Regions from separate parts of the Leclercia sp. GHBNCSD genome, predicted to be linked through region 1. Evidence: predicted binding sites of a transcription regulator. Region 1 holds the regulator's gene; each other region holds the start of a gene.

What was found. Region 1 encodes CRP, which controls carbon source genes, mostly activating them, when cyclic AMP is high. Its sites were predicted from a motif close to ATGTGANNNNNNTCACAT; they were not measured.
Region 2: cdd (cytidine deaminase) is a predicted target of CRP. The motif match lies at 857-874, and genes of this name have one in related genera.
Region 3: garD (galactarate dehydratase) is a predicted target of CRP. The motif match lies at 812-829, and genes of this name have one in related genera.
Region 4: ACT3IC_RS20825 (iron-containing alcohol dehydrogenase) is a predicted target of CRP. The motif match lies at 941-958, and genes of this name have one in related genera.

The regions. Positions count from the first base shown of each region.
Region 1 is NZ_JBQVYO010000001.1:2,396,777-2,398,970, reverse strand. It holds gene ACT3IC_RS11535 (phosphoribulokinase) at 1-35, shown strand, start outside; gene ACT3IC_RS11530 (OsmC family protein) at 85-489, opposite strand; gene crp (cAMP-activated global transcriptional regulator CRP) at 800-1,432, shown strand; gene ACT3IC_RS11520 (YccS/YhfK family putative transporter) at 1,490-2,194, shown strand, end outside.
Region 2 is NZ_JBQVYO010000001.1:3,505,458-3,507,651, reverse strand. It holds gene ACT3IC_RS16750 (CidA/LrgA family protein) at 1-111, shown strand, start outside; gene ACT3IC_RS16745 (CidB/LrgB family autolysis modulator) at 108-803, shown strand; gene cdd (cytidine deaminase) at 932-1,816, shown strand; gene sanA (outer membrane permeability protein SanA) at 1,945-2,194, shown strand, end outside.
Region 3 is NZ_JBQVYO010000001.1:2,583,071-2,585,264, reverse strand. It holds gene ACT3IC_RS12550 (MFS transporter) at 1-534, opposite strand, end outside; gene garD (galactarate dehydratase) at 953-2,194, shown strand, end outside.
Region 4 is NZ_JBQVYO010000002.1:122,404-124,597, reverse strand. It holds gene ACT3IC_RS20825 (iron-containing alcohol dehydrogenase) at 1-842, opposite strand, end outside; gene dtnK (D-threonate kinase) at 1,012-2,194, shown strand, end outside.

The DNA.
Region 1 (2,194 bases):
TACAGCGGTTAATGGAAGGGAAGAAGATCGATTGAGGCTTGTAGGCCGGGCAAACGAAGTGCCGCCCGGCGTTTGATCCAGGACTTACGCCTCGATCACTTCATACGAATGGGTAATATTGACCGCTTTTTCCAGCATCAGCGCCACGGAGCAGTACTTCTCCGCAGAGAGATCCACCGCGCGGGAGACCGCAGCCTCTTTTAGCGCTTTGCCGGTTACCACGAAATGAAGGTTGATATGGGTAAAGAGACGCGGCGCTTCATCCCGGCGCTCTGAAGTCAGTTTCACTTCGCAATCGGTCACATCGTGACGCCCTTTTTGCAGAATCGAGACCACGTCGATAGCGCTGCATCCCCCTGCCGCCATCAGAACCACTTCCATCGGGCTGGGTGCTTTATCACCGGAGTTGCCATCCATCAGAATCTGGTGCCCCGAGGCGGACTCACCGAGGAACGTTAACCCTTCAACCCATTTCACACGTGCTTGCATTTTAACTCACTCCAGGCTTGCATTTTTTCTGTCAGATTACGCGCCAGTAACAATTCTGGCAAAGGAAGTCGACCTGCATCAAGCTGAAGCGAGACACCAGGAGACACGCGGCAAAACCTATGCTAAAACAGTCGTGATGCTACAGTAATACATTGACGTTGCACATGTATGCAGAGGACATCACACATTACAGGCTGCTAATTATTGTGACAGCCAGATCCCCAGGTAAGGGGAAGAATTCGATTGCAACCCCAGAGCGAAGGTAGAAAGCCTGACTCTGGAGACAGCTTATAACAGAGGATAACAGCGCATGGTGCTTGGCAAACCGCAAACAGACCCGACTCTCGAATGGTTCTTGTCTCATTGCCACATTCATAAGTACCCATCGAAGAGCACGCTGATTCACCAGGGTGAAAAAGCGGAAACGTTGTATTACATCGTCAAAGGCTCAGTGGCAGTGCTGATCAAAGATGAAGAAGGCAAAGAGATGATCCTCTCTTACCTGAATCAGGGAGACTTTATCGGTGAACTGGGCCTGTTTGAAGAAGGTCAGGAGCGTAGCGCCTGGGTCCGGGCAAAAACTGCGTGTGAAGTGGCTGAGATCTCTTATAAGAAATTCCGCCAGCTGATCCAGGTTAACCCGGATATCCTGATGCGCCTCTCTTCGCAGATGGCTCGCCGTCTGCAGGTCACCTCTGAGAAAGTGGGTAACCTCGCCTTCCTGGACGTGACGGGCCGTATCGCTCAGACGCTGCTGAACCTGGCGAAACAGCCAGACGCCATGACCCACCCGGACGGTATGCAAATTAAAATTACCCGTCAGGAGATCGGTCAGATCGTCGGTTGTTCCCGTGAGACAGTGGGTCGTATTCTGAAAATGCTGGAAGATCAGAACCTGATTTCCGCCCACGGTAAAACCATCGTGGTTTACGGAACACGTTAATTCCGCTAAGACGGCGTGGCATCGCATGATGACACGCCGTTTTTGTCTCTCTCACCCATGTGGCGCAGGCTCATTTATCACCCGGAAGTTAACTACGCACTACGGCAAACCCTGGTGCTGTGTCTCCCTGTGGCTGTGGGGTTAGTTCTCGGTTATCTGCAATACGGCCTTCTGTTTTCTCTTGTTCCCGCCTGCTGCAACATTGCGGGTCTCGACACGCCCCATAAACGCTTTTTTAAACGCCTGATAATTGGCGGCTGCCTGTTTGCCGGCTGTAGTCTGGCGGTACAATTGCTGCTGGCGCGTGATATTCCGCTGCCCCTCATTCTGACCGCACTGGCGATGACGTTAGGGGTCACGGCGGAGATCAGCGCCCTCCACGCCCGCCTGCTGCCCGCCTCGCTGATTGCGGCCATCTTTACCCTGAGCCTGGCGGGGAATTTACCGATCTGGGCGCCGCTGCTGATCTACGCCCTGGGGACACTCTGGTACGGGCTGTTTAACTGGTTCTGGTTCTGGCTGTGGCGGGAGCAGCCGCTGCGTGAATCCCTGAGCGTACTCTACCGCCAGCTGGCTGATTACTGTGAAGCCAAATATACCCTGCTGACCCAGCACACCGACCCGGAAAAATCGCTGCCGCCGCTGCTGGCGCGCCAGCAGAAGGTGGTGGACCTGATTAGTCAGTGTTACCAGCAACTGCATATGCTGGCGGCGAACAGGAATCATGAATACAAGCGGCTGCTGCGTATCTTCCAGGTGGGG
Region 2 (2,194 bases), 1.1 Mb from region 1:
TTCGTCTCCTGCACGATCAGTACGCTGGTGGTGTTTTTAGTGGTGAGCTGGAGCACCCACCTGGCGCACGGGGAGCGCAAAGTGATTGGACAGAAAGGAGAGAAAAAATGATGGCGAATATCTGGTGGTCGTTGCCGCTCACCGTGGCGGTCTTCTTCGCCGCCCGCAAGCTGGCGGTGCGCCTGAAGTTTCCTCTTCTTAATCCCCTGCTGGTAGCGATGGTGGTGATCATCCCTTTCCTGCTGTTAACCGGCATCCCTTACGCTCACTATTTCCAGGGCAGCAAAGTTCTCAACGATCTGCTCCAGCCTGCGGTGGTCGCGCTGGCGTTTCCGCTTTATGAGCAACTGCACCAGATCCGCGCCCGCTGGAAATCGATTATTACCATCTGTCTCGCCGGGAGCGTGGTGGCGATGATCACCGGCACCTCGGTGGCGCTGCTGATGGGGGCGACACCCGAAATTGCCGCCTCCATTCTGCCCAAATCGGTGACCACGCCGATTGCAATGGCGGTGGGCGGCAGCCTCGGCGGCATTCCGGCGATCAGCGCCGTGTGCGTCATTTATGTCGGTATTCTGGGTGCGGTGTTAGGCCATACGCTGCTGAATGCCATGCGCATTCGCACCAAATCTGCCCGTGGGCTGGCGATGGGCACCGCCTCACACGCCCTCGGCACCGCCCGCTGTGCGGAGCTGGATTATCAGGAAGGTGCCTTCAGTTCGCTGGCGCTGGTGATCTGCGGGATTTTGACCTCGCTGATCGCCCCTTTCCTGTTCCCGATAATTCTGGCTGTGGTGGGCTAAAATTTGCGACGCGTCGCGCATTTTTAATCTGAGTTTCATAAGTTGCACACATAATGAGATCTAAGTCACATATAAAGCCCCAGCGGCTCCGTAAACTACCGATCCATTAACCTTTATGAGGCAACGCCATGCATCCACGTTTTCAATCAGCTTTTGCCGAGCTAGCAGAGAATTTGCAGTCAGCCCTGGCCCCGGTACTGGCGGATGCACACTTCCCCGCCCTGCTGACGGCTGAACAGGTCGCCGCACTGAAACGTGCCACGGATCTGGATGATGACGCGCTGGCCTTTGCGCTTCTGCCGCTGGCAGCGGCCTGCGCCCGCGCCGATCTTTCCCATTTCAACGTCGGCGCCATTGCCCGGGGCGTGAGTGGCACCTGGTACTTCGGCGGCAATATGGAGTTTCTCGGCGCTACCATGCAGCAGACCGTTCATGCGGAACAGAGCGCCATCAGTCACGCCTGGCTGCGCGGCGAACAAGCCCTGGAGGCGATCACCGTCAACTACACCCCATGCGGCCACTGCCGTCAGTTTATGAACGAACTCAACAGCGGATTAGCGCTGCGCATCAACCTGCCGGGCCGCGCCCAGCATACGCTGGCGGATTATCTGCCCGATGCCTTCGGACCGAAAGATCTAGAGATCAAATCACTGCTGATGGACGAGCAGGATCACGGTTATGCCGTGAGCGGAGATGAACTGACCCAGGCAGCTATCCTTGCCGCCAATAAAGCACACGCGCCATACAGCAACGCGCCGAGCGGCGTGGCGCTGGAGTGTCGTGACGGGCGAATCTTTACCGGCAGCTATGCCGAAAACGCCGCCTTTAACCCGACGCTGCCGCCGTTACAGGGTGCACTGAACCTGCTCAGCCTTAACGGTTATGACTACCCGGATATCCAGCGCGCCATTCTGGCGGAGAAAGCCGATGCACCGCTGATCCAGTGGGATGCCACTGCGGCCACGCTGCGGGCGCTGGGTTGTAGCAACATTGATCGTGTCCTGCTGGGCTAAGCGTATGATGCGGGCAGCCATGCCCGCACAACTGATGAAAATCCCCCCAATTAAATCGCCCTTTCTTGCGCTTACCAGACGGGTAAAGTAGCCTGAGTGAAATTTCACCTTTGGTAAGAGTCATCTGTATGTTAAAGCGCGTGTTTTACAGCCTGGTTGTCTTGATCGGCATCGTGCTGTTGACTGCGCTGGGCCTCGACCGCTGGATGAGCTGGAAAACGGCTCCTTATATCTTTGATGACCTTCAGGATCTGCCCTACCGGCAGGTCGGCGTGGTGCTGGGCACCGCCAAGTATTACCGCACCGGGGTGATCAACCAGTATTACCGTTACCGCATTCAGGGGGCGCTCAACGCCTATAACAGCGGCAAAGTGAATT
Region 3 (2,194 bases), 190 kb from region 1:
TTCCCAGCCCCAGGCGAAGGTCAGCCAGCCGAGCAGCGGGGAGAAGAGCGCCAGCGAGAAATATTGCGCGGCGTTAAAAATAGCTGATGCCGTACCGCGCTCTTTGGTCGGGAACCAGGCCGCCACGATACGGGCGTTAGCCGGGAAGGATGGCGCCTCGGAGAAGCCGAGCATAAAGCGCATAAAGAACATTGAAATGCCCGCCCACGCCAGCGGGAAAAGATCGACAAACCCCTGCAGGAAGGTGAACAGCGACCAGAAGAAGAGGCTGTAGGTATAGACCTTTTTCGAGCCGAATTTGTCCAGCAGCCAGCCGCCGGGGATCTGCATCAGCAGATAGGCCCAGCCGAAGGCGGAGAAGATGTAGCCCATCGACACGGCACTTAATTGCAGCTCTTTGGCGACTTCCGTTCCGGCAATAGAGAGCGTGGCGCGGTCAGCGTAATTGACAGCGGTAACAATAAAAATGATGAGTAATATTAAATAACGGGTGGGGAAACCCTTTTTAGTTTCAACGGTAGTATCCAGCAACATATTTATTTCCTCTGGTACATCAATGAAATTATTTTTATTGTTTTAAGAAAGAGGCAGTCCTGATTATTTTGCTCATTAGAGAGAGGTAATTACGGTTAATTAACCAAATCCATGAAAGCGTTAATGAGTATAATCAAGCGCCCACCACCACGCATTGTCGCATTGCTCAATTATCAACTTTATTGTGAATATTATTTTGAGCATATGCACAAACCCCTGGGCGCTGATGCACAGATTTCGCCATTGCTCCCCTTATGGGCAGGCCACCGTCATAAATGAGTGATCGCGATCACATTATTAATTCCCCATGCCTGACATTCTTTATTCCACTGAGCAGAGTCTTTATTTTTTATAACGAGAAAATATAGTTACTCTTTGATCAATTAATTATCCCCCACGCGCTGGAGAATACTGGACAATGGCCGACATCGAAATTCGTCAAACGTCGCCGACCGCGTTTTATATTAAGGTACATGAGACCGATAACGTGGCGATTATTGTTAACGATCAGGGGTTAAAAGCCGGAACGCGTTTCCCGGACGGACTTGAACTCATCGAGCATATTCCACAGGGCCATAAAGTGGCGCTGGTGGATATCCCGGCGCAGGGCGAAATCGTGCGTTATGGCGAAGTCATCGGCTACGCCGTGCGCGCCATCCCCCAGGGCAGCTGGATTGATGAGTCGCTGGTTGCCCTGCCGGAAGCCCCGCCGCTGCACACCCTGCCACTGGCAACCCGCGTACCGGAGCCGCTACCTGCGCTTGAAGGCTACACCTTTGAAGGTTATCGCAATGCGGACGGCAGCGTAGGCACCAAAAACCTGCTCGGCATCAGCACCAGCGTGCACTGCGTGGCGGGCGTGGTCGATTATGTAGTGAAGATCATCGAACGCGATCTGCTGCCAAAATACCCCAACGTCGACGGCGTGGTGGGTCTGAACCACCTTTACGGCTGCGGCGTGGCGATCAACGCTCCGGCGGCAATTGTCCCTATCCGCACCATCCACAATATCGCCCTGAACCCGAACTTCGGCGGCGAAGTGATGGTTATCGGCCTCGGCTGCGAGAAGCTGCAACCCGAAAAACTGCTCCAGGGCACCGAAGACGTGCAGGCGATCCCGGTGGATGACGCCAGCATCGTGCGTCTGCAGGATGAGCAGCATGTCGGCTTCCGGTCGATGGTGGATGACATTCTGCAGGTCGCTGAGCGCCATCTGGCAAAACTGAATCAGCGCCAGCGTGAAACCTGCCCGGCCTCTGAGCTGGTGGTGGGAATGCAGTGCGGCGGCAGCGATGCCTTCTCGGGCGTGACCGCCAACCCGGCAGTGGGCTATGCCTCGGATCTGCTGGTGCGCTGTGGCGCCACGGTAATGTTCTCCGAAGTGACCGAAGTGCGCGACGCGATCCATCTCCTGACGCCGCGCGCCATCAACGAAGAGGTGGGCAAACGCCTGCTGGAGGAGATGGCCTGGTACGATAACTATCTCGATATGGGCAAGACCGACCGCAGCGCCAACCCGTCACCGGGCAACAAGAAAGGCGGCCTGGCGAACGTGGTGGAAAAAGCGCTGGGCTCCATCGCTAAGTCGGGCAAGAGCGCCATCGTTGAAGTGCTTTCCCCGGGCCAGCGCCCGACTAAACGTGGCCTGATCTACGCCGCC
Region 4 (2,194 bases), on a different contig from region 1:
GGCGCTAACAGGATGGCGTTCGCCACCCCATGCGGCAGGTGATATTTCCCGCCCAGCGGATAGGAAAGGGCATGCACCAGATGGGTTCCGGCATGGGCGATGGCCACGCCGCCGTAGTAGGATGCCCACAGCATTTCGAGCTTCGCCGCCAGGTTGTGCGGCTCGGCGCAGGCGGTTTCGATGTTATTGACCAGCTTGCGCAGACCTATCAGCGCTGCGTTATCGCTCACCGGGTTCGCGACGGTGGCGGTAAAGCACTCGATCAGGTGGCACAGGGCGTCGATCCCGGTCGAGGAGGCGATGTGCGGCGGCATGCTGGTGGTCAGTTCCGGCAGCAGCGCCACGTAATCGGGCAGCAGTACCGGGGAGATGATGCCGATTTTGGTGCTCTGCTCGGGTATGGCGAGGATCGCGTTCGGCGTAGCTTCGGAGCCGGTACCGGCGCTGGCCGGGATCAGCAGCGATGCAAGGCGCGTGTTGGGTTTTTCACCCGCCAGCAGCGCATCCAGACCCGGCGAGGCCGGATGGCACAGCACGGAGAGCAGTTTCGCTACATCCAGTACGCTGCCGCCGCCTACGCCCACCACCAGATCAAAAGCGGTATCGTTGATGTCAGCCAGCAGAGCGTGAACGTCGTGATGCGTGGGCTCTGGCGGCACGCGCTCAATCACGCTGACGCTGCGGTTATCGGCTTCCAGCAGGGCGCGGATAGCTCGGGCGGCCTCCAGACGGGCGATATTACCGTCGGTGACCAGTAAAAGGCGCGACTTGCCTGCCAGCAGGGGCGCGAGGGCCGGGATCGCACCCGCACCGCTGATTATCGTACTGTTAATGGTTAACACATTGCTCTCCTGTTGCTGTGTCTGTGATTGATTTCGCTCAAAACAGGCAATCACAGTCATCGTGTCTCTAAATTTATAATTTATTCGCAAACTTAATAACTTGATCTTGCTCACATATAATCAATCATGATTGAATATAATCATTAACAGGAACGACGAACCTTTGGGGATGAACGTGAACAACCTGAACAGAGAGATCGTGGTGATCGCTGACGACTTTACCGGTGCCAACGATGCGGGGGTGAGCCTGGCGCTAAGCGGCAAAAAAGTCAGCGTGGCGTTTCAGACGCCTTTTACCGACGACACCGATGCGCTGGTTATTAATAGCGATAGCCGGGCGATGAAGGCATCAGAGGCGGCTGAAAAACTGACGCGGTATGCGACCGACGTTCACGCGGCCAAATGGCTGATTAAGAAAATTGACTCAACGCTTCGCGGCAACCCGGGCGCTGAAGTGGAAGCGCTGCTGAGGCTTAGCGGTAAGGGCCAGGCGATTATCGCCCCGGCATTTCCGGCCGCCGGGCGCACCACCGAAGAGGGCCTCTGCCTGGTGAACGGCGTGCCGGTGACGGAGACCGAGTTTGCCAGCGACCCGAAAACCCCGGTGCGCCACGCGCAGGTAGCGAAGGTGCTGGCGGAGCAAACCCGGCTTAAAAGCAGGGTGGTCACGCCGGCGGAACTTGCCACGGCGCTCACGAGCGATGCGCGTCTGGTGATTGTGGATGCGCAGACCGACGCGGAGCTGGATCAGATTATCAACACGGCGTTTGCCTGCGATGAAAAGCCGCTGCTGGTGGGCTCTGCCGGGCTGTGCGATGCCCTGGCGCGCCGTCTTGCCACGCCGCGCCAGCTGCTGGCGGTTATCGGTTCGATGAGCGAAATTGCGCAAAAGCAGATCCAGCGCGTGCGCGGGCAGCACAATGTCAGCACGGTATTAATTGATATCAATGATGTGTTTAACGGGACGATGGCGGGATACCAGCAGCAGATCGCCCGGGCGCTTGCGGCAGGCCAGCACTGCGTGGTGCATACCTGCGCCGACACCCAGGCGCGGCATCAGATAGAGACGCTCTGCCAGCAGCGCGGATTAAGCCGCGCGGCGCTGGGGGAGACCATCAGCGCCTTTCTGGGTGCGCTGACGCGTAATGCGCTGGAGACCCGCCGCCCGGCGGCGCTCTATGTCTCCGGAGGCGATGTGGCGATGGCGGTTGCCAGCGCGCTCAACGCACAAGGTTTTGCCATTCGCGGACAGGTGGCGCAGTGCGTGCCGTTCGGTCGTTTTTTGGGTTGTCGCTGGCAGGGGCCGGTTATGACCAAAGCGGGCGGTTTTGGTACTGAAACCACGCTGCTTG